DNA from 3 places in the Saccharopolyspora phatthalungensis genome. Region 1 is predicted to be linked to each of the others. Evidence: riboswitches for the same ligand, from Rfam matches in the RefSeq annotation. Region 1 holds a riboswitch; each other region holds the start of a gene.

Region 1 (7,816 bases):
GCCGAGCGGGCCCCGGGATTCGTCGTCGCCGATCTGGTGGCGTTGTGCCGGGAAGCGGCCGTCGGCGCCGCGTTGCGCCACCGGGACGACACCGCCGATCCCCGCATCCGGCAGCAGGACCTGCTGGACGCGCTGTCCTCGGTCCGGCCGATCTCGATGTCCACATCGGACAATCTGCAGACCGGCGGGCTGACGCTGGACGACGTCGGAGACATGGCCGAGGTGAAGCAGTCGCTCACCGAGACGGTGCTGTGGCCGTTGCAGTACCCGGATTCGTTCACCCGGCTCGGAGTGGAGCCGCCGCGCGGCGTGCTGCTGTACGGGCCACCGGGCTGCGGCAAGACCTACCTGGTGCGTGCGCTGGCCGGCAGCGGGCGGCTGAACGTGCTGGCGGTCAAGGGCGCAGAGCTGATGGACAAATGGGTCGGCGAGTCCGAGCGCGCGGTGCGCGAGCTGTTCCTGCGAGCCGCCAACGCCGCCCCGGCCTTGGTTTTCCTCGACGAGGTAGATGCGCTGGCGCCGCGTCGCGGGCAGTCGTCCGACTCCGGTGTGGCCGACCGAGTGGTGGCGGCGCTGCTGACCGAGCTCGATGGCGTGGAGCCGATGCGGGACGTGGTCGTGCTCGGCGCGACGAACCGACCGGAACTGGTCGACCCGGCGTTGCTCCGCCCCGGCCGCCTGGAGCGCTTGGTCTACGTCCCACCGCCGGATGCGACGGCCCGCGAAGCGATCCTGCGAGCAGCGGCGAAGAACACGCCGCTGGCGTCCGATGTGGACCTCGCCGCGCTGGCCGAGGAACTCGACGACTACTCGGCAGCGGATTGCGCGGCCCTGATCCGGGAAGCGGCGCTCACCGCGATGCGCGAATCCCTTTCCGCAGCCGAGGTTTCCGCCGCCCACCTGGCCACCGCCCGCAAGGCGGTCCGCCCGTCCCTAGACCCGGCACAGCTCGCGTCCCTGGAGTCCTACGCCAAGACACGGCAGCAATGAACGGTTCGCGGCCGACATCCCGGCCGTTCACTTCGTGTTGGCGATGCCCTTGTAGTCGTTGGTGATGATGGCGATCAGGCCCGGTGTGGCGTCCTGGATGCCTTCGAAGCGGGGTTCGGCACGCGCCCCGAAGCGGGCGGCCAGCTCCTGCGCCTGCCGCTCCTCGGCGGTGCCGGGACGGAAGTACACCGTCGTGGTGGGAATGCGCCCCATCGGGTAGTTGCCGATCTCCGGCACCTCATACCCGGCTCGCCGGAAGTCCTCCGCGGCCCGGTGCGCCAAGCCGCTGATGGTGCTGTTGTTGTAAACCCGCACCACGATCTTGGCCGTCGCATTGCCGGACCCGACCGGCACGTCCTGATTGTGCGTGCCTTGCGGCGGCGCGGGCGGCGGACTGTCCTGTGTGGCTGGTGGCGGCGAGGCTACCGGCGGCGCGCTGGCGACGGGCGGCACCACGGCGGTCTCGGTGGGCGGGTTCCGGACCACCGAGGTGATCGGCGGCGGATTGCCGACCGGGGGCAGCGGCCGGGCGGAGTTCGTGGTGTCACCGCCGGAAACCAGCGTGGCGATGCCGAAGACGCCCGCGACCGCACCGACTCCGATCAGACCGTATCCGATGATCTTGGCCCTGGTGGGCCCGGTGGACGGTTCCCCTGAAGTCATCAGTGCAACTCGATTCCCAGTCGTTGGGCGGCCCGCGCGCGCTGCCGAACCGCCCGCGCCTTGCGCAGCCGTTTGATCAGCATAGGGTCTGTCCGCACGGCGGCCGGACTGTCCAGCAACGCGTTCAGCAGTTGGTAGTAGCGCGACGGCGACATGTCGAACAGCTCGCGGATCGCGCGCTCCTTGACGCCTTCCCGCTTCCACCACTGCGACTCAAAGGCCAAGATGCCCCGGGCCCGGTCATCGAGATCGCCATCGGGCACCGACGGCCGCGGCGGCAGCGGCGTTTCGACGATCCGCTCGATCGGCTGGGTGACCGGCTCGGCGAGTCGCAGGCGCCGACCGGATGTCGATTCCGATGAATTCTGCCGTTGTTGCAGGCGCGCCAGTTGCTTGCACTGACGAGCGATCTCCCGCGCGGTCAGCATTTGGGCGGCGTCCATCTGACTCCTCGCCTCGCGATTCGGGACTCCCCGGGTTCGCCGTAATCACATGGCTGTGATTCCTCCTTAATTACACCATGCCGAGATGCCCGGCGTGAGCGGATCACACCGGCGGGCAGCAGGCAAGAGCCCTTGCCGGGCCGGGCGGCGAAACCGCTAAAGTCCCGCTCATGGCTGTTCACCCGATTCGTGTCGTCGGCGACCCGGTGCTGCACACCCCCACCCGTCCGGTGGAGCGGTTCGACGACGAACTGCACACCCTTGTCGGCGACATGTTCGAGACGATGGCCGCCGCGAACGGAGTCGGGCTGGCGGCCAACCAGATCGGCGTCGACCTGCGGTTGTTCGTCTACGACTGCCCAGACGACGACGGGGTCCAGCACCGCGGCGTGGTGGTCAACCCGGAGCTGACGACCTCCGAGATTCCGCAGACCATGCCGGACCCGGAGGAGGACTGGGAGGGTTGCCTGTCGGTGCCCGGCGAGTCCTACCCGACCGGCCGGGCGAGTTGGGCGAAGGTCACCGGGTCCGATGTGGACGGAAAGTCGGTCGAAGTGGAGGGGACCGGCCTCTTCGCCCGCTGCCTGCAACACGAGACCGACCACCTGGACGGTTATGTGTACCTGGACCGGCTGGTCGGCCGCCACGTGCGGGCGGCGAAGAAAATGATCAGGCGAAACCGCTGGGGCGTGCCCGGCCTGTCCTGGAACCCGGCGGAGGTCGGCGACCCGTTCGCCGAAGGCGAGTAGTAATCAGAAACCCTTGGTGTTCGGCATGAGGTCCGGCTCGGGCCGCTCGACCCTGTCGGCAGACATGTGCAATCGGGAAGCTTTACGATCTTCCTGGTCACGAGCGCAGTGGCACACCGCGCTGCCGTCATCCGGGCAAATGGGGGGTTGGCAGCCCGACAGCGATGCGGCTAGCCTCTGCCGCGACAAACCAACACCGCGGGAGCTCGCACCAACAGCGGGCTGAGAGGGCGGCTGGAGAACTCCGGGGCCGCCGACCGCATGAACCTGACCGGGTAATGCCGGCGTAGGGAGTGGATGGCAGTGGCCGACGTGCGTCCGAACGCGTCCGACAACGGCACCGAGATCACCACCGGGCCGATCAGCGGCTCCCGGAAGGTGTTCCGCGGCACCGAGTCCGGCCTGCAAGTGCCATTCCGCCGCATCGAGTTGACCAATGGCGAACACCTCGACGTGTACGACACCTCCGGGCCGTACACCGACGAGAACGCCACCGTCGACGTCCACAGTGGACTTCATCGGATGCGGGCGGGATGGGCCGACGGCCGGGAGCACCGGACCCAGCTCGGCTGGGCCAAAGCCGGTGTCATCACACGGGAAATGGAGTACATCGCCACCCGCGAGGGCATGCCGCCCGAGCTGGTCCGCGACGAGGTGGCCAGCGGCCGGGCGGTGATCCCGGCCAACCGCTGCCACCCGGAGAGCGAGCCGATGATCATCGGCAAGAAGTTCCTGGTGAAGGTTAACGCCAACATCGGCAACTCCGCGGTGACCTCCTCGGTCGAGGAGGAGGTGGAGAAGATGGTGTGGGCCACCCGGTGGGGCGCCGACACCGTGATGGACCTGTCCACCGGCAAGCGGATCCACGAGACGCGGGAGCGGATCCTGCGCAACTCGCCGGTGCCGATCGGCACCGTGCCGATCTACCAGGCGCTGGAGAAGGTCAATGGCGATCCGGCCGCGCTGACCTGGGAGGTCTACCGCGACACCGTGATCGAGCAGTGCGAGCAGGGCGTGGACTACATGACCGTGCACGCCGGGGTACTGCTGCGCTACGTGCCGCTGACCGCGAACCGGGTCACCGGCATTGTCTCCCGGGGCGGGTCGATCATGGCCGCGTGGTGCCTGGCGCACCACCGGGAGAGCTTCCTGTACACGCACTTCGGCGAGCTGTGCGAGATCCTGCGTGCCTACGACGTCACGTTCTCCCTCGGCGACGGCCTGCGACCCGGGTCCATCGCGGACGCCAACGACCGCGCGCAATTCGCCGAACTGGAGACCCTCGGTGAGCTCACCCACATCGCCCGCGAGCACGAGGTGCAGGTGATGATCGAGGGCCCCGGGCACGTGCCGATGCACAAGATCGCCGAGAACGTGCGGTTGGAAGAGGAGCTGTGCGGTGCAGCGCCGTTCTACACGCTCGGCCCGCTGACCACCGACATCGCCCCCGCCTACGACCACATCACGTCCGGGATCGGCGCGGCGATGATCGCCCAGGCGGGCACCGCGATGCTCTGCTACGTCACCCCGAAAGAGCACCTCGGGCTGCCGAACCGGGACGACGTCAAGACCGGCGTGATCACCTACAAGATCGCCGCGCACGCCGCCGACCTGGCCAAGGGTCACCCGCGCGCGCAGGAGTGGGACGACGCGCTGTCCAAGGCGCGGTTCGAGTTCCGCTGGACCGACCAGTTCAACCTGGCGCTGGACCCGGACACCGCGCGCGCCTTCCACGACGAGACGCTGCCCGCCGAACCGGCCAAGACCGCGCATTTCTGCTCGATGTGCGGGCCGAAGTTCTGCTCGATGAAGATCACCCAGGACATCCGGAAGTTCGCCGAGGAACGCGGGCTCACCAGCGTCGAGGCGATCGAGGCGGGCATGCAAGAGAAGTCCGCGGAGTTCGCGGGCACCGGCGGCAAGGTGTACCTCCCCATCGCCGACTAAGGCACTGGGGCTGGCGATTTCAAGGGAAATCGGCGGGTTGATTTCCGTTGAAATCGCCAGGGATGCCCGGCAGGATCGGGGCCGTAACATGAACCGGATGCACGAGACCTCGGCCGGGCACGAAGTTCGGCCCGCGAACGACACCGCGCCGCCGACCGCCCTGACCATCGCCGGGTCGGACTCCGGCGGCAGCGCGGGAATGCACGCGGACCTGCGCACCTTCTTCGCCTGCGGCGTGCACGGCATGACCGCGGTCACCGCAGTGACGGTGCAGAACACCGTCGGCGTCACCGGACTTGTGGAGATCCCGCCGGAGACCGTGGCCGCGCAGGTCGAGGCGGTCGCCTCGGACATCGGGGTGGACGCGGCGAAGACCGGCGTGCTGGCCTCGGCCGCCACCATCGAGGCGGTCCTGGACGCCTGCGACAAACATGGCATCGGCCGCGACGCGCGCACGCCGTTCGTCGTGGATCCCGTCGCCGCTTCCCGCAGCGGCGAGCCGCTGCTGCGGCCGGATGCGCTGGACGCTCTGCGGTACAAGGCGTTTCCGCGCGCCACGCTGGTCACGCCGAACCTCGACGAGGTCCGGCTGCTGACGGGGATCGACGCGCGCAGCCGCGCGGACCTGCTGGACGCGGCCAAGGCCGTTTTCGACTTCGGCCCGCGGTGGGTGCTGATCAAGAGCGGCCACCTGGCCGGCGACCCGGAGTGCGTCGACCTGCTCTTCGACGGCAACGAGGCGATCCCGCTGCCCGCGCCCCGCTACGCGACGGTGCACACCCACGGCGCCGGCGACGTCTTCGCCTCGGCCATCACGGCGGCCCTGGCGAAGGGCGCTTCGATGCCCGACGCGGTGCGCAGCGGCAAGCGGTTCGTCACCCGCAGCGTGTCGCACGCGTACCCGCTCGGCGCCGGAGTGGGACCGGTGTCGACGTTCTGGCGCGTCAGCCCCCGCTCCTTCTGAACCCCCAACAGTCCCCCTAATAGAGTGATTTTGATCCCGGATCTGTAACCCGAATGGCGTGCCTCATCGACATAAGGTTTGAGAAGCGCGTAAGTCCCAAGACCGGGCCAATCGGCGGCGGGCGCTTCGCTGCGCGCCGCGCGCACGACGACGACAGGGGTTTGCAACAGCGTGGCTAAATCGGTGTGGACACGAGTGCGGGGACGACTGACCACCGAAGCAGGGGCACCAGACCCCCGGCAGCGCCAATACGCCCTGCTGGTGCTCGCCGCCGTGGTGGTCGGCACCGCCATCGGCTGGAGCTTCGAGCTGCAAACCCCGGCCCTGATCGCCGGCCTTACCGCGGTGCTCGCGCTGATCGCCACCGGCGGTCAGTCGCTGCGCTCCGACCTGCACCGGTTCGCCTGGTTCACCCCGGCGCTGGTGCTCGCGATGACCGTCGGCCCGCTGTTGATGAACACCCCGGTGCTGGCCGGGCTCGCGGTGGCGGTCGTGGTCTTCGGCAGCGGCATGCTGCCCACGCTCGGCGAGCACTACCGCATCGGCGGCCAGACCTTCGCCGCCGCGACGCTGGTGTCCACCACCACCGGGCTCGGCTCCGACCAGCCGGTGCTGGTGCTGCTGGCCGCATCCGCCGCCGGAGCGGCATTCGCGCTGGTCCTCCGGGTGATCATCGGCCTCGGCGATCCGACCCGGGCGACTCGCGTGGCGGTCGCCCGGACGCTGCTCGAACCCGGCCCGGGCGTGGTCGAATCCGCCGCAGCGGCATGGCGTGCCGACGGTTCGAGCACCTGGCTCGGTCAGGTGCTGGCGGGCGCGGCCCGGTTCCGCGCGGCGCGGGAAACCCTGCTCGCGCAGGCCCAGCAGAGCGATCGGACCGAAGCCGAACGGCTCCGGCAGATCGTCGAGCAAGCCGATCAGGTCGCCGCCGAACTCGCCCGGGCGGTGCGCTCCCGCGCCTGCACCGGACTGCCCGCGGCGGCCCGCCGCGAGCCGGCCCAGGCCGTGGTGGCGCGCGGCGGACGGCAGGACCTGCCGGATGCGGTGCAGGGCATCAACCAGGGGCTGGACCGGATCCGGGCCGCGGTGGTGCGACGCGTCGAGACCCCGCTGCCGCCGTCGGCTCCCGGTGCGCGACGGGAACGATTCCTCGGTGCGGTGCGCGCGCACCTCTCGTTCCGCTCGTCGCTGTTCCGGCACTCGCTGCGCTGCACGCTCGCGGTCGCCTTCGGCATGGTGATCGTCCTGCTGCTGCGCGACCCTTCGGCGTCCAGCCTGCTGCTCGCGCTTTACGTGGTGCTGCAACCCGCCGCTCGCGACAGCATGACGGGCGCGTTGGAGCGCACCGGTGGCGCGGTGCTGGGCGTGACCGGGCTGGCGGTGCTGATCACCCTGCTGCCGGGCGCTTTCTTGCTGGTGCCGCTGGTGATCGGCGGGATGCTGCTGAACATGACGCGGCTGCGCGCCGACTACCAGGCGCTGCTGGGCTGCCTGATCGTGGTGACCGTCGTTGATCAGGCGATGCGGCTGGAACGGCCGCTGGTGAACGTGGGCATCAGCTTCGCCGCGAACACCGCGGTCGGCGCGGCGATCGCGCTCATCGTCGGCTACATCAGCTATCTGGTGTTGCCGAGCAGCATCCTGCCGGACGTGCGCGGTGCGGTGCGGTCCACGGTGTGGTCGGTGTCCGAACTGCTGCGCAGTGTGCGAGCCGCCGGCCAGGGCGTCGATCTGCCTGCGGCATTGCAGGCGGCGAACGTGCTCGCGTTGCGGCGCACGCAAGATCTGCTGGGCATGCCTGCGCTGCTCGACGGGACCGGTGAGGAGACCGACGACGACCGCGCGACGCGGGCGGCGGCGATCGCGCTCGACGCGCTGCGGCAGGACGTCGCAACGCTCGCCTTCCGGCCGGAGGCCGAGCAGGCGGTCGCGGTTCCGGCGCTGCGCGCGGTGGACGACCTGTTGGGCGGCAAACCGACGGCGAAGATCCCGGACGTGCCGGAGGGCAGCGCTCCGGCGACGGAGCTACTGGCGAGCTCGCTGGTGGAGAACGCCCTGCA
Region 2 (7,816 bases), 790 kb from region 1:
CGCAGCGCCTCGGCTTCGCCGACCACTTGGCGCAGCGCCGCAGCGAACCGCGCGGGCTCCACCGCCCCGTCGATCTCGACGTACTCGGCGGTGTTGAAGATCGGGTTAGCCCGATCCAGCTGCTGCGCGAACCAGATCTCCGACTGCGCAGCCGACAGCGGCAACCGCTCGTCAGCACACCCCGGCATCGTTCTCCCCACGATTAACAAGATAAGTAAGGCTTACCTTAGTTGTTATCCGATCGGGAGTACAGCCGATCACCGTACCGTCCGACGTGGGGCTACTCACCCGACGCGGGCCGCCCGAACACCATCAGCGCCGCGTTCTTGTTCGGTAACCCCGCCTCGGCCGCCCACCCGAACCCGGCCTTGCCGAACGCGCCCAAGCGAAGCTCCATTATGGACGTTCGGCTCGGCGGCGACCCGCGCGGATGTGCGAGTAGCGCCGCGCCAGCACCAGCGCGACGTCCGGTCCGCCGTCGGCGCCATCGACCCGAACCGGCCGCAACGACCAGCCTGCCCCCAGTTCCGGGATCGGCACACCCGGAACGTCCGGAATGCCCGAGCACAGTGCATTTTGCACCTAGAACGGCACGGCCTGCACGTGGATCGCACAGGAGGCCGATACCGCAGCCCAGAACCGTTGAGCGCGGCGATGTCGGTCAGCGTCGGGCCGGTCAACCAGTGCGCCGACTGCCCAGCCCAGAAGCGCGGGCACCAGACGGCTCTCGACGTGCGCGGACAGCCACCGGCGCAGGTGCGCCGACGCGCGCCGGTGCGGTCGCCCGGCCAGATCGGCTCCACTCGCCCCACCACACTCCCCAGATCGCGCGCCCCCCGCGAGCTGAGCCTAACCTAACTGCTCAATCTCGTGGCTGTGCTTCCGCCCACTGCCGCACCGGCCGAGGCGACCGGTCGCACCGGATCGACCGAGCACAGTGGACGAACGTGTGCCACCATCACGGAGCGCAGAACGGAGTGTTGATTTCTGGATGATCATTACCTGATCCGGTGATGATCGTTGTTTTTCGCTGGGCGGGCGGCCAACATCCGACCTACTCTCCGACCTAATTGAATCGGCCCCGCCGTCCGGAGAGGAGTTCAGCCATGGAAGACGCAGACTCTGTCGTGCCGCTCCGGCCGGGATTCGACATCCAGGTCCGTGGCTTCAACCGCACCCAGGTCATCGAGCACCTCGAACTGCTGGAGGATCAGCTGAGGCTGGTCACCATCGATCGCAACGAGGCGGCGCAGCTCAATTCCGACCTCCGGAAGCTCTGCGACGACACCCGTCGAAGCCTGGACGAGGCCGAGCGACGGCTCAAGCGGATCGAGTCCTCCGATACCGGTCTGCCCGCGGCTTCCCAGCGGGTGCAAAACATGCTCTCGATCGCCGAAGACGAAGTGCAGACCCTTCGTGACCAGGCTAAACGCCATGCCGACACCATCCGGGGCACCGCCGAAACCGAGGCGCGCGAACTGCTCAGCGCGGCCGAGCAGGCCGCCAGCGAGCTGCGCAACGAGTGCAATGAGCTCGTCACAGACGTCGAGTCGCGGCGCGCCCGGCTGCACCGCGAGCACGACCAGAAGGTCAGCGACCTGCGCACCCGGGAACAGCGACTGCGGCAGAACATCCGCAACGAGTACAAGCGGACCATGTCGATAGCACAGGAAGAAGCCGACGAGCTGATCACCGACACCCGGCGGCAGTGCAGCCAGCTGGACGCCGAATCCGAGCGGATGCGGTTGACGACACTGGAAGAGGTCCGCACCAAGCGGCAGCAGCTGGAGGAGCTGCAAAACGCGGTGCTGTCCGCAATGGACAACGCCCGGCAGACGCTGGACGCCTCCGTGGCCAGCCTGCGCAACCACGACTTTGCAACGGAACTCACGGCCGACGGCGATTCCGAGCCCGTCGAGCCGGTCGAACAACAGTCCGTTCGGCTGCCCGAACAGCGCGACGACGTGCAGACGTACACCATTCCCATCGAGCGACAGCACACCAACGGCACTGCCCCCAAACCCGGCCCCGCGCGGCGGAACTGATCGGAGCCCCTAGTGGATTTGCTCGTGCTGATGTTCGTAACCGGTTTCGCAATGGCCACGCTGATCTTCTGGCCGTTGCTTTCCCGGGCGAACCGACGTCTTGCCGAGAGCGGCATCTCCGACGCCGCAGCCGCACCGATCGGCAAGCACGCGCTGCGCTCTCCGGCGACGCCGAAGGTCGTCGCCCGCGAGCCGAGCACCGACGCTCAACCGGCGCTGGCCAAGCCTGAGACCGCGCCAGAGGCACCTCGGCCGGTGCCGGTCGCGCCGCAGCAGCGGTCAGCCGAGCCGGTGCAGATTCCGGTGCTGCCCACGGACCTGTTCGCGAAGAACTTCGAAGCCAAGTTCAACCGATCCCGGCAGCGCCTGGCCCGGCTCCGCGACGAAATCAGCAAGGAATGAGCCGGGGATCGCCTCGCGACTGACGCCGCCCGCCTGCCGTCGAAGTGCCGTTGAGCAGGCATAACCAGCCGATCCTCGCAGTCAGTGGATCGCCCGGCTACTAATACTCAGTCGTTCATCCAGTCGACCTTCAGGCCGTCACGCTGGCCGAAACGTTCGAGATGGCGGCCGATCACGTCCTGCACTCGGTCGAGCAGCTCGGCGCTGTCTGCTTCGGCGTGCAGCGCCAGCGCGTCCGGCTCGTTGACCAGCAGACAGCTGCCCCCGCCGCCGTCGGCGGGCAGCGCGATCCGGATACCGTCGGCTTCTTCGGTCACCGAGCACCGACGGCCCAGGTGCGAGGACAACTGCTTGGCGTAGCGAGCCGGTTTGTCGGTGCCCACCGTCGCCTGCGAACGGATCATCAACAGCCTCCCAAAAAGTCAGCCCAGCATTACCGGCGGTGGCGGCGCGGTGCCGGAGATCACTCGTCCCGGCGACCGCGGCTTCGGCGTTGCTACGTTCGAAAGGACTCGGCACCCAGAAGGCTGGAGCCCCACCGTTGAGTAACCCTCCCACCATCTACTTAGTCGCCACCACCGGCCACCCGAACTACGGGGACGAAATCATCGCCGCCGCCTGGCTGAAGCACCTAGCGCGCGTCGCACCGGACAGCGAGATCTGGGTGGACTGCCCCAACCCCGGCCCGAGCGAGGTCATGCTCGGCCACCTGCATCCGCGGGTCCGGTTCACCGACACCTGCTGGCGGCTGTGCTGGGCCGCCCCGTCGGACGGGCCGTGGGAGGTGGCGTCGTTCGTGCAGCACGCATTCAACAACCCGGGGCTGGCGCCGCGCTGGGTGGCGGGCATCGAGCTGGCCGCCCGCGCCGACCTGGTGCACATCATCGGCGGCGGGTTCATCAACGGCATCTGGCCGCGGCACATCGGCCTGCTCGCGGCGGCCGTCGCGGCGACGCGCCGATCCGGCGGCCGGGCGGTGATGACCGGGCAGGGCCTGTGGCCGGTCGCGGCCGAGGCGGAACCGCTGCTGCGCAACCTCGCCGCCCAGTTCACGGTCGTCGACGTGCGCGACGAACCGTCGGCGTCGCTGGCCGGCTCGGCGACCCTCACCGGCGACGACATGTTCTTCGGCGTCGAACCCGGCCTGTACCGGGACGACGACCTGCGCGAGTTCATGGTGTGCCTGCAGTCGGACCTGCTCGACGTGTCGGTGCCCGCGCTGGCCGGGTTCCTGCTTGACACGCTCGGCGAGTGGGGCGTGCGGCCGGAACAGGTCGGCATCGTCGAGGGCATCCCGCGCGTGGACCGGGAGGTCTTCGCGCTGGTGGAACACGACCTGCCGGGCGCCCGGTTCTACCCGTTCGCCGAGATCATGAACTCCGGGCTGCCCGCGGCGGCCGAGCAGCGCTGGCTGTCCAGCCGGTTCCACCTGCACCTGATGGCTGCCGCGGCCGGGGCTCGCGGGGTCGCGGTATCGATCAACTCCGGCTACTACACCAACAAGCACCGCTCGCTGATCGACCGTGGCTCGGGCTGGGCGCTCAGCGAGGGCCTGCGGATCCCGGCCATGCCGACCAGCGGTGGGTTCGCCGCGGACGCGCTGCGAGAACTCAAGAAATCCAAGGAAGAACTCGCGGCCTCGATCTACGGGAGCTGACCTACTCGTCGTCCTCGACGGCCGCCCGCTCCCGCCGACGGTCGGCGATGTAGAAGGGCGCGGCCGCGAGCACGGGCACCAGCATGCCCAACAGGACGATCAGAACAGAAGTGCCCAATGCCCTCGAAACTCCGTCCACGGTGGGAAGAACCCACATTTGCCCCTCGCCCGGACGGGCGTCCACTGAGCACATCGCTCCAGCTCGTGCCGCTATTAGCGACGCGTCACTTGCGCCGAATCACAGCACCCGAACGGGGATCTTGCTGGTCCCGCAACGGATTTCGCGTTTACTTCAGGAAACCGGCAGTCGGCCACTCTTCCTTGATCCAGGCGCTGTTCCAGAACAGCCACTCGTACTCGGTGGCGCGGGTGAACGCCTGAAGCATCCGCTGCTGCATCTCGGCATCCATGCTCTTGGCAACCCGGTCGGTCAGGTCGCGCGCGGCAAGCACCGCCTCGGCGAACTCGTCGTCGGCGTAGGTCTGGATCCACGCCTGATACGGGTGATCCCCGGCGCCGCCGGTGGCCTCCAGAATCGTGGTGCCGACGTGCTGGTACACCCAGAAGCACGGCAGGATCGCCGCCAGCAGCACCGGATACGGTTCGGTCAGCGCGTTCGCCCGCAGGTACGAGGTGTAGGCGAGGCAGGACGGGGACGTGTCGATCCCGGCGATCTCGGTGTCGGACAAACCGAACTCCGCGACGTATCCGGCGTGCAACCGGCGCTCCTCGATCAGCGCGCCCTGCGCGGCACCGGCCAGGAAAGCGGCGTCCTCGGCATTGTCGGCCCGCGCCGCGGCGGCGGCCAGTGTCTGCGCGAAACCGACGAGGTAGCGCGCGTCCTGCACGATGTAGAAGGCGAAGCGATCCCGGTCCAGGGTGCCGTCGGTGAGTGCGGCGTTGAATGGGTGCTCGACGATCGCCTGCTGTAGATCGGCGGTGTTCGCCCAGGCCCGGGCGCAGAAACCATCGGCGGGCGGGGCAGGCAGCTTGCTCATCGGAACCTCTCGTGGCATGTCAGTGTCTTGGCCGGTGATGCGCGACCCGGGCCTGTGAGCACTTCGGGTGCTGCGGCACCGTAAGGCGCTCACGCGCCCTAGCCCCGTGGAAACCTCGTTACCACCAGTGGTGGAAGTGGTGCACTGGGCCGTGGCCGTGGCCGACGTCCAGTCGCTCGGACGCGCGCAGCGCCTCGGTCAGGTACTCCTTGGCTTCACGCACCGCTTCGAGCCAATCCGGGCGCTGCGGCCGCAGCGCGGCGATCGCCGCCGAGAGCGTGCAACCGGTGCCGTGGTCGTTGGTGGTCGCCACTCGCTCGCTGGACAGGAATTCCGCCACCCCGTCGCCATAGAGCAGGTCCACACTGGACAGACCGTCGAGGTGGCCGCCCTTGAGCAGCACCTGCTTGGCGCCCAGCCGGGCCAGCCGCTCGGCCTGCGCGGGCATGTCGTCGGGGTCGGTGATCTCCGGCTCGCCCAGCAGGTCGGCGGCCTCCGGCAGGTTCGGGGTGATCAGATCGACCCGCGGCAGCAACTCGTCGCGCAGCACGTTGACCGCCTCGGCTGCGAGCAGCCGGTCACCGCTCTTGGCGACCATCACCGGGTCGAGCACGACGTGCGGCGGCGCATAGCGGTCGAGCACCCCGATCACCGCGCGAATCACCTCGGCGTTGGCAAGCATGCCGATCTTGACTGCGTCCACCCGCACGTCGTCGAGCAACGTGACGAGCTGGGCGGTGATGAACTCCGGCGGGACCTCGTGCACCTCCGAGACCCCCGTGGTGGTCTGCGCGACCAGCGCGGTGATCACGGACATGCCATAGGCGCCGTGCGCGGAAAAGGCTTTCAGATCGGCTTGCACACCGGCGCCACCGCTGGGATCGGTGCCGGCGATGGTCAGCACATTGGGAACCATGACGTCCCTCCGCTAGTACGAGCTAGGTCAGGTTCAACGGGTCTGTTCTCAGCCCGGCAGTTGTCGGGCACCCCGCGTCACTTCCACCAACCTAACAACCGGAGACGCCCCGGGACCATGCCCGTCATCGATGTGGGCCACGGGTTATCTCGCGACGAGACCATTCGGCCGCCGAGCCACTCCGATGCCGAGCGCGGCGCCATCCGTGCTCGTCCGGCCAAGTGGATCGACACAGCGATCGATTTCACATCGAGAAGGCACCCACCGGAAGGCAAGGTGAACCTTCCTCGCGGACTAAGGTGGGAACTGATGGAAACCACGACCGATGCTCCGAGCTTCGCCCGTTCCCGCCGACAGCGCCCAGAGAATCCCGCCCGGATCTGGGCCCCGCTGGCGGACCTGACCGAAGCCGCCGTGGCGGCCGCCGGCTCGGGGACGGTGGCGATCACCCGCGGATTCGACCGCAACAGCAGGCAGCGCGCCAAGGCACTGCGGGAGCTGCTGAACCGACGGGGTGTCGCCGCGGTCGAGGTAACACCGGCTCCGGGCAGCGATCGGCTGCTGGCCGATGTCGAGATCACCGCCGTGGTCAACCTGGTCGGTGCCGGTTCGTGGCAGCCATACCGGCTGGCCGCGGAGCTGCACGCCCCGGTGCTCACCCCGAAACCCGGCGACGGCCGGGCCGAGGAGGTCAAGCGGGACGTGATCGCCCTCGCCGACGACTCGGGCCAACGCGACGTCGCGATCTCGCATGTCGCCGTGCGCTCCGAGGACCCCGCCGCAAGTCGGTTGACGCTGACGCACGACGGGGAGCAGCTGACGGTCCCCGGCGGCTGGTTGACCCTCACGGTGCACGAGGGCGAACTGCGGGTGCAGGTCGGCGGCGTGGATTTCCCGGAGCGCACCCTGACCACCGCCCAGGTCCGGGTGGAGGCCTTCGACGCGCCGCATCGGCTGGTTCGCGATGAACTGCCGATCGCCGACTTCGAAGAAGGCGCGGTCACCTTCACGGCCGAACCGAAGGGACTCGTCGTCCGCCCGGTCTGAGCCGCCCCTTGCCGAACTCACAGGGTGACCGCAGTGTCCGAGGAAACTGTACCCAAGGAGACTGCGGTCACCCTTCGTGACTTTAAGGCCCGTTACGGTGTGACTTGGATCATCTTGAGTGGCTGATCTGATGATTCGCCGTCACGGATCATGCTCGGTCGCGTCCCTTGAACGACACCGCGCGTGGGAGGCAGAACGCGCGGACTGCACGAGGGAGGCTGGGGATCGTGGAGTCCACCAAGCAGTGGCACGTGAGCTGCCGCGATGTCGCCGGCAGGCGCCGGGACATGTCGGTAATCGTCAACCAGGGGAATGTCGTGGTGGTCGCGCCGCCGGGTGAGACCGCGGTGCTGTCCCCGCTGGAGGTGGGCAGGCTGCGTGCTGCTCTGCGAGATGCGATCGTGCAGGCGGCCGCGCTCGAGTGAGGTCGGCCGTGGGCGCCTCGGGGCCAACCATGCCTCGAGGCGCCCACGGCCCTACCTGCGCCTGGCGTTGGGATCGAACGGCTTGTTCGCGCCGCCGGACGAGGCGAAAGGTCCGTTCGCCGCACACCCGGTAGCACGCTCGCGCACCATTCGGTCTTCCACAGGCCACAGCGCTCGCGCCAGCATCTACTCGCGGTAACCTGGCGACCGAGAGGTGACTGCGTGAGCACGTTGAGGCAACGGTCGGCTGCCCTGCTCCGGCGCGTGACGCCGGGTCTGCACACGGTGTTCGTCCTGGCAAGACAAGGCGTGATCCGCCCGCTTCG
Region 3 (7,816 bases), 4.1 Mb from region 1:
ACTCGGTTCCTCCGAGTCATGCATCGCCACGCATCCGTCCGACATGGCAGTGGCGCTGGTCGCCCTCGACGCGGTAGTGAACACCCAGGGACCGCGCGGGCCACGAGCGATTCCACTGGTCGGACTGCATCGGCTGCCCGGTGATCACCCCGAGCGCGACACGGTTCTGGAGCATGGGGAGCTCATCACCTCGATCGACATCCCGTCACTGGGCTTCGCGACGAACTCCCGGTACCGCAAGGCACGCGACCGCGCGTCCTACGCGTTCGCGCTGGTGTCGGTGGCCGCCGCGCTGGACGTGGCCGACGGCGAGGTGCGCGACGTCCGGCTGGCGCTGGGCGGTGTCGCGCACAAGCCGTGGCGCGCGACTCGGGCCGAGACATCGCTGCGCGGGGTTAGCGCGACCGCGGAGGCTTTCCGCGAGGCAGCGGAGGCGGAACTCGCCGACGCCCGCCCCTTGCCAGACAACGAGTTCAAGATCCCGCTGGCGCGCAACATGATCGTCGGCATCCTCACCGAGCTCGCGGAGGCGCGGCGATGACCGTCACGACCAGCCTGATAGGCGCACCGGTCGACCGCATCGACGGCGCCGAGAAGGTCCGGGGCGCCGCGCTGTACGCCGCCGAGCACCCGGTCGAGCGGCCGGTGTACGTGTTCCCATTGCAGGCCGCCATCGCACTGGGCCGGGTCACCGGCATCGACGCCTCGGCGGCGATCGCCGAACCGGATGTGGTGGACGTGCTGACCCACGAGAACGCGCCCCGGCTGGCCTCGGCCCAGGACGCCGAACTGGCGATCCTACAGTCGCCCGAGGTCGCCTTCCGCGGGCAGTTCATCGGCGCGGTGCTGGCCGAAACCGCTGAAGTCGCACGGCGCGCGGCGAGCCTGGTGCGGCTGAGTTACGAACAGCTCACCCATGACGTCGAGCTCCACCCGGCCCGTGCGGACCTGGTCCGGCCCGGCGAGGTCAACGGCGGCTTCCCGACCGACACCGCCGATGGGGATGTGGACGGCGCACTGGCCACCGCGGCGGTCGTCCTCGACGCCACCTACACCACCCCGCAGGAGCACAACAATCCGCTGGAGCCGCACACCACCATCGCGATGTGGACCGACGACGAGCTCACCCTCTACGACTCTACCCAGGGCGTGCACTGGGTGCGCGACGCCATCGCGACGCTGTTCGGCCTGGATCCGGAGTCGGTCCACGTGGTGTGCCCGCACGCCGGTGGCGGATTCGGCTCGAAGGGGCTGCCGCACGCGCACGTGGTGCTGGCCGCGATGGCCGCGCGGCTCGTCACCCCGCGCCCGGCGAAGCTTGTGCTGACCCGACAGCAGATGTTCTCGGTGGTCGGCTACCGCACCGGCACCATTCAGCGGATCCGCCTCGGCAGCGACTCGACCGGACAGTTGACCGCGATCAGCCACGACGTGGTGGAGCAGACCTCCCGCATCAAGGAGTTCGCCGAGCAGACCGCCGTGCCGACTCGCGTCATGTACGCCGCACCGAACCGCCGCACCACCCACCGGCTCGCCGAACTCGACGTTCCGGCGCCGACGTGGATGCGGGCCCCAGGGGAGGCACCGGGCATGTTCGGGCTGGAGGTCGCCGTGGACGAGATGGCGATCGCCTGCGGGCTGGACCCCATTGAGTTCCGCATCCGCAACGAACCGGACACCGATCCCGAAACCGGTCGGCCGTTCTCCAGCCGGAACCTGGTCGCCTGCCTGCAAGAGGGAGCTCGGCGGTTCGGCTGGCCGGAGCGGAACCCGAGACCGCGCACCCACCGCGACGGGCCCTGGCTGGTGGGCACCGGCGTGGCCGCCTCGACCTATCCGGTGTTCAGCATGCCGGGCTCGCGCGCCACCATCCGGGCCCGGCCGGACGGCCGGTACCGGGTGCTCATCGGGGCCGCCGACATCGGCACCGGGGCCTGGACCGCGCTGACCCAGATCGCCGCCGACGCGCTGGACGTCGAGATGTCCGACGTGATGCTGAGCATCGGCGACACCGACCTGCCGTATGCCTCCGGCGCCGGCGGCTCGACCGGGATCATGTGCTGGGGCTCGGCGATCGTGGACGCGGCGCGCAAGCTGCGTGCGGAACTGCCCATCGGGGAACCGATCCCGGACGAGGGCGTGGAGATCACCGGGACGCTCCCGGACAACCCGTACGCGGGTCAGCTGGCCATGCACAGCTTCGGTGCGCAGTTCGCCGAGGTCAAGGTGCACACCGGCACCGGGGAGGTGCGGGTACCGCGGCTGCTGGGGATCTTCGCGATCGGCCAGATGATCAACGCCAAGACCGGCCGCTCACAGCTGCTCGGTGGAATGACCATGGGGCTGTCGATGGCGCTGCACGAGCACAGCGTCGTGGACCCCCGGTTCGGTCACGTGGTCAACCACGACTTCGCGGAGTACCACATCCCGACCAATGCCGATATCGGCAGCATCGAGGCGGACTGGATCGACGAGCACGACCCGTACGTGAACCCGATGGGAGCCAAGGGAATCGGTGAGATCGGCATCGTGGGCACCGCGGCGGCGATAGCCAACGCCGCGTATCACGCCACCGGGATCCGAGTCCGGGACGTTCCCATCACCCTGGACAAGTTCCTGGCCTGACCAGCTGAAATGTGGCCTCGCGGCTACCCGCCGCTGCCGTAGGGCCGGGTGAGGATTTCCAGGATGTGGCCGTCGGGGTCGTCGAAGTAGACGCCACGGCCGCCGTCCCGGGTGTTGATCCGCCCGGGCTCCTGATGCCTCGGACCCGCCCAGTACGCCAGCTCCTGCGCCTTGATCCGCCCGAAGATCTCGTCGAACTCCTCCTCGCTGATCAGGAACGCATAGTGCTGCGGGACGATCGCGTCCCCGGTCTCCAGGTAGTCCAGGGACACGTCGTTGCCGGTCTGCACACACATGAACGGACCGAAGGGCTCCGGGGCCGGCAGGCCGAGCAGGTCGGCCAGGAACCGTGCGCCGGCGACCTTGTCCGAGGTGGCGACGATCGTGTGGTTGAGCTGAACGGACATCGGTTTGCTCGCTTTCACTCGTCGTACTGCCGTATCCCCGAGGTTAGGAGCTCTACCAAGGTCGAGGTCAATGCACACCGGTGCCGGAATCAACCGGCGCATCGCTCATCCGGGTGGCCAATGGCCGGATCGGGTACCCGCCGGCATACCGTGTGGTCGAAGTCCGCGGAAACGATCATGCGACGTTCCCGCCGTCGACGTTCTGGCGCTGGTCCGCCGACATTTTCTCGTCGAGGGCCCCTTGGCCGATTCGTGGTGAGCAGGCCCACCTGCTCATCGCTCACCTGATCGAGGTAGGGTGTCGCCGACATATCCACGCGGGAGCTCGGGCGCACCGGGCTGAGAGGGTGGCACCGCCGCGCCACCGACCGCTGAACCTGTCCGGATAATGCCGGCGTAGGGAGCTGTTGATGGCGCTTGACGTCGAACGTTCCGAAGTTCCGCACACCCTCGATGAACCGGCGCCCAGGACGTTGGGCGTGCTCGACCAGGGTGCGTTCTGGGGCAATCTCGGCGTGAGCCTGCTCGGTTTCAGCGGCGCGCTGGCAGTGCTCGCACCGAGCGGCGTGCCGCAGCTTTCCTTCCTCGCCGCCGTCACGGCGTGCGTGGTCGGCACGGTGCTGGGCAGCATCATGGTCGGCATCGCGGCGATTCCCGGTGCGCGCACCGGCGCGCCATCGATGATGTTGCTGCGCGGGCTTTTCGGCACCAAGTTGTCGTACCTGCCGACCGTGCTGAACATCCTGCAACTGGTCGGCTGGGGGACCTTCGAGCTGCTGGTGATCGCGCAGGGCGCGGAGGCGCTGTTCGGCGGCGGCCCGCAATGGTTGTACGTGCTGGTGGCCGGGGTGCTGACCACCGCGCTCACGTTGCGCCCACTCGGTGCCCTGCGCCTGCTGCGTCGTTACGTCAGCATCGCCGTGGCGATCGCGATGGTGTACTTCTTCGTCCAGTTGCTGCGTCACCCGCTGCCGGACATGAACACCGGCTCCTGGCAGGGGTTCTGGCCCGGCGCGGACGCCGCGCTGGCGGTCGCGGTGTCCTGGATCCCGGTCGCCTCGGACTACTCCCGGCACTCGAAGTCCGCGGCGGGCGCCTTCACCGCCGCGACGCTGGGTTATTCGGTCACCCAGATCGCTTGCTACCTGCTGGGCTTGCTCGGGTTGGCGATGGTCGGCGGTGATGCGGACAAGGCGTTCGATCCGCTGCTGGCGGTGCCGCTCGGGGTGATCTTCTTCGGGATCCTGGTGCTGCGCGAGGTCGACCAGTCCTTCGCCGACATCTACTCGACCGCGGTGTCGATCCAGAACCTGCGGCCCAGCACGGACCGCCGGCTACTGAGCCTGGGCGTCGGCGCGATGACGACGCTGTTGGCGCTGACGCTGGACATCTCCCAGTTCTCAAACTTCCTGCTGCTGATCGGATCGGTGTTCGTGCCGATGTTCGGCGTGCTGGCGGTCGACTACTTCGCGCATGGCCGCCGCCGGACCTGGGACCTGTCGCAGCGCGCACCGTCTCGCTGGGGAATGCTGGTGGCCTGGCTGCTCGGCTTCGCGGTGTTCCAACTGATCAACCCCGGCGAGCTCGGCTGGTGGTCGAAGCTCTGGACCGATGTGCAGGCCGTGCTGGGCTTCACCCCGCCGACCTGGATGAGCGCCTCCATCGCGTCCTTCCTCACCGCCGCCCTGGCGGCCGGGGTCATCGGTGCTTTCCGCCGCCGCTGATCCGTTCGGCTCGACGGACTGACCCGGCATGATTGCATTCCCAAATCGGTTGGCTGTGCGCGGAAACGAAGCCCGCTGCCGAACACCAGTGGTCGGCATGCTCCTGCGGACTCGACCGGGGCCGGCCCGGTCGAGTCCGCAGGGTCCCGCTGCTCAGTGATCCCGGTGGGTCATCAGCTGGGCCAAGGCACTGAGTTCTTCGGCCGCACGTGGGGTCGGGTCCGAGCGGCGCAAGTCGCTCAGGGCGGCGGCCAGAAGCTCGTCGGCCTGGTTCCGGCTCCAGGTGCGGCCGCCTGCCAACGCGATCAGCTCGGCGGATTGGGCCAGATCGCTGCCGGACAGCGGCTGCTCGCGGAGGTAGAGACTGGCCAGCCGCTGACCGGCCGTGGTGCCGGAGGTCAGCGCGGACACTACCGGAAGGGACTTCTTGCGGGTGCGCAGGTCGGAGAACACCGGTTTGCCGGTGATCGCCGGATCGCCCCAGATGCCCAACAGGTCGTCGATGTGTTGGAACGCCAGCCCAAGCCGCTCGCCGAAGCTGCGCAGCCGGGCGATCTGCTCGGTCGTGCCGCCGCCGAACAATGCGCCGAGCGCGCAGGCGCAGCCCAGCAGTGCGGCGGTTTTGTCGTGGGCCATCCGCTGGCATTCGGCCAGCTCCACGTTGGGCCGGTCCTCGAAGGCGAGGTCCGCGGTCTGACCGTTGATCAGGTTCAGCACGGCGGTGCTCAGCGTTCGTATCGCAGCGGCCGCTTTGGGATGTTTGCACGAGCTCAAGACATCGGAAGCCAACGACAGCATCGCGTCGCCGGCGAGGATGGCTGGTCCACTGCCGAACACCGTCCACGCCGTGGGGCGGTGTCTCCTGGTGACGTCACCGTCCAGCACATCGTCGTGCAGCAGCGAGAAGTTGTGCACCAACTCCACCGCGACGGCGGCGGGCACCGCGACCGCGGGATCGCCACCGACAGCGGTGGCCGCGAGCAGCACCATCGTGGGCCGCAACGCCTTACCCCGGTCGGCGCGAACCGGATTGCCGTGCTCGTCCCACCAACCGAGGTGGTATCCGGAGACCTGCTGCATCCGGGTGGGCAACCGGTCGACCGCGGCCCGCAGGGCGGGCTCGACCATCGCACGGCTACGTGTCAAAGCTTCGTAGGCCGCACCCGCCTTATTGGCATCCTGCTGCATGGTGGCCATGCGATTTCCCTTCGACCAGAGGACTTGTTGAACCGGGGTCGTCCTGCGCGGTGGTGCCGGTTACGACCTCCCGCGGGGAGTTGCTGTCGCGTTTCCACTGGGGGATTTGCGGTAGTGGGCGGGGCCGATCGGCCCCGCCGCTTTGGAAATCGAGATACAGAACAGGGATCAGCGGGCGATTTCGACGCGTTCGAGGACGCCGAGCGCGTCCGGGACCAGTACCGCGGCCGAGAAGTAGGCGCTGACCAGGTAGGAGATCACCGCCTGGTCGTTGATGCCCATGAACCGGACGTTGAGGCCGGGCTGGTACTCGTCGGGGATGCCGGTCTGCCGGAGGCCGACGACCCCGTGGTCCTCCTCGCCGGTGCGCATCGCCAGGATCGAACTCGTGCCGCTGTCGCTGATCGGGATCTTGTCGCTGGGCAGGAACGGCACGCCCCGCCAGGCGTGCACCTGGCGGTCCTGGACCTCGGTGGTCTGCGGGTAGATGCCGCGGCGATTGCACTCCCGGCCGAACGCGGCGATGGTTCGGGGGTGGGCCAGGAAGAACCGCGTCTTGCGGCGGCGGGAGAGCAGTTCGTCGAGGTCGTCGGGGGTGGGCGGGCCGCTGCGGGTGTGGATGCGCTGGCGGAGGTCGGCGTTGTGTAGCAGGCCGAAGTCGCGGTTGTTGATCAGCTCGTGCTCTTGTCGTTCGCGCAGCGCTTCGATGGTCAGCCGCAGCTGTTGCTCGGTCTGGTTCATCGGCTGGTTGTAGAGGTCGGCAACGCGGGTGTGCACGCGCAGAACCGTTTGTGCCACGCTGAGTTCGTACTCCCGGGGCGCCAGTTCGTAGTCCACATAGGTTCCGGCCAGTGTGGGCTCGCCGGCGTGCCCGGAGGCGATATCGATGGCGGCTTCACCGTGTTTGTTCTGTGGCGGCGCGGGATTGTCGTGGTTGTTGGCGATGTGCGCCCGCAGCCGGTCGAACTGGTTGTTCAACTCCTGCAACGCCTGGGTGGTCAGTGTGAGGGTGATGCACTGGGTGACCGCCTTGTACGTGTGGTCCCAAGTGTATTGATGAGGGGCCAACACCCGGGCGCCGAAGAATTCGCCATCGGCGAGCACGCTGAGCACGGTGTCGTCGCCGTACTCGCCGGCGCCGATCTTGTTGACCTTGCCGTGCGCGATGAGCACGACCTCGTCCGCTGATTGCCCGGCGGTCGCGATCACCTGACCCGGCTCGAACTCGCGCTGCACGAACCGGTCGGCCAACGCGCCCAGCACCGAGTCGTCGTCGAAACCGCGCAGCAGCGGCAGTTCGGCGAGTTCCTGCGGGATGACGCGAACATCGGAACCGGTGTTCGTGAAGGTGATCCGCCCGTCCCCGACGGCGTAGGTCAACCGGCGGTTGACCCGATACGTGCCCGCCGAGACGTCCATCCACGGCAGCATTCGAAGCAGCCATCGTGAGGTGGTGCCCTGCATCTGCGGCTGGGATTTGGTCGTCGTCGACAGCTTCCGCGCCGCCGCGGTGGTCAGGCTCAGTGCGGCCTGTTCTACGGCGCCGAGGTCCGGCTCTGTCACGGTCACGATTTCCGATCTCCTTGTGGTGCGTAGTGGTGCGGTTGCCCGGGGTGATGGCGTTTTCGAGGGAAATCAATGCGCTGATTTCCCTCGAAAACGCGCCCGGTGCCGGCAGCGCGGGCCGCGCGCCAGGGCTCGGCTCAGCTCTCCCGGCCGAGTTCGACGTGTTCGAGCACTCCGATCGCGTCGGGTACCAGGATCGCCGCCGAGTAGTAGGCACTGACCAGGTACGAGATAACCGCCTGGTCGTTGACGCCCATGAAGCGCACCGACAGGCCGGGCCGGTACTCGTCCGGGATC

Evidence for each region. Region 1 has a riboswitch for thiamine pyrophosphate ahead of thiC (phosphomethylpyrimidine synthase ThiC). Riboswitches for the same ligand answer to the same signal wherever they lie in the genome.
Region 2: it holds a riboswitch for thiamine pyrophosphate, as region 1 does, so the genes downstream of both, thiD (bifunctional hydroxymethylpyrimidine kinase/phosphomethylpyrimidine kinase) here and thiC (phosphomethylpyrimidine synthase ThiC) in region 1, are expected to answer to the same signal.
Region 3: it holds a riboswitch for thiamine pyrophosphate, as region 1 does, so the genes downstream of both, BJ970_RS26045 (purine-cytosine permease family protein) here and thiC (phosphomethylpyrimidine synthase ThiC) in region 1, are expected to answer to the same signal.

What each region holds. Positions count from the first base shown of each region.
Region 1 covers NZ_JACHIW010000001.1:1,569,618-1,577,433, forward strand. The annotation lists gene BJ970_RS06940 (AAA family ATPase) at 1-990, shown strand, start outside; gene BJ970_RS06945 (LytR C-terminal domain-containing protein) at 1,018-1,653, opposite strand; gene BJ970_RS37665 (DUF3263 domain-containing protein) at 1,653-1,934, opposite strand; gene BJ970_RS06955 (peptide deformylase) at 2,267-2,845, shown strand; TPP riboswitch at 3,034-3,155, shown strand; gene thiC (phosphomethylpyrimidine synthase ThiC) at 3,143-4,792, shown strand; gene thiD (bifunctional hydroxymethylpyrimidine kinase/phosphomethylpyrimidine kinase) at 4,890-5,756, shown strand; gene BJ970_RS06970 (FUSC family protein) at 5,928-7,816, shown strand, end outside.
Region 2 covers NZ_JACHIW010000001.1:777,015-784,830, forward strand. The annotation lists gene BJ970_RS03350 (non-ribosomal peptide synthetase) at 1-188, opposite strand, end outside; gene BJ970_RS03355 (hypothetical protein) at 397-540, opposite strand; gene BJ970_RS03360 (hypothetical protein) at 1,107-2,045, shown strand; gene BJ970_RS03365 (dihydrolipoyllysine-residue succinyltransferase component of 2-oxoglutarate dehydrogenase complex) at 2,058-2,447, shown strand; gene BJ970_RS03370 (DUF2218 domain-containing protein) at 2,555-2,851, opposite strand; gene BJ970_RS03375 (polysaccharide pyruvyl transferase family protein) at 2,989-4,104, shown strand; gene tenA (thiaminase II) at 4,392-5,102, opposite strand; gene thiD (bifunctional hydroxymethylpyrimidine kinase/phosphomethylpyrimidine kinase) at 5,221-6,018, opposite strand; TPP riboswitch at 6,006-6,103, opposite strand; gene BJ970_RS03390 (hypothetical protein) at 6,328-7,065, shown strand; gene BJ970_RS03395 (hypothetical protein) at 7,284-7,490, shown strand; gene BJ970_RS03400 (AMP-binding protein) at 7,713-7,816, shown strand, end outside.
Region 3 covers NZ_JACHIW010000001.1:5,684,725-5,692,540, forward strand. The annotation lists gene BJ970_RS26030 (FAD binding domain-containing protein) at 1-541, shown strand, start outside; gene BJ970_RS26035 (xanthine dehydrogenase family protein molybdopterin-binding subunit) at 538-2,625, shown strand; gene BJ970_RS26040 (VOC family protein) at 2,649-3,032, opposite strand; TPP riboswitch at 3,340-3,452, shown strand; gene BJ970_RS26045 (purine-cytosine permease family protein) at 3,443-4,756, shown strand; gene BJ970_RS26050 (family 2 encapsulin nanocompartment cargo protein polyprenyl transferase) at 4,910-5,953, opposite strand; gene BJ970_RS26055 (family 2B encapsulin nanocompartment shell protein) at 6,122-7,522, opposite strand; gene BJ970_RS26060 (family 2B encapsulin nanocompartment shell protein) at 7,657-7,816, opposite strand, start outside.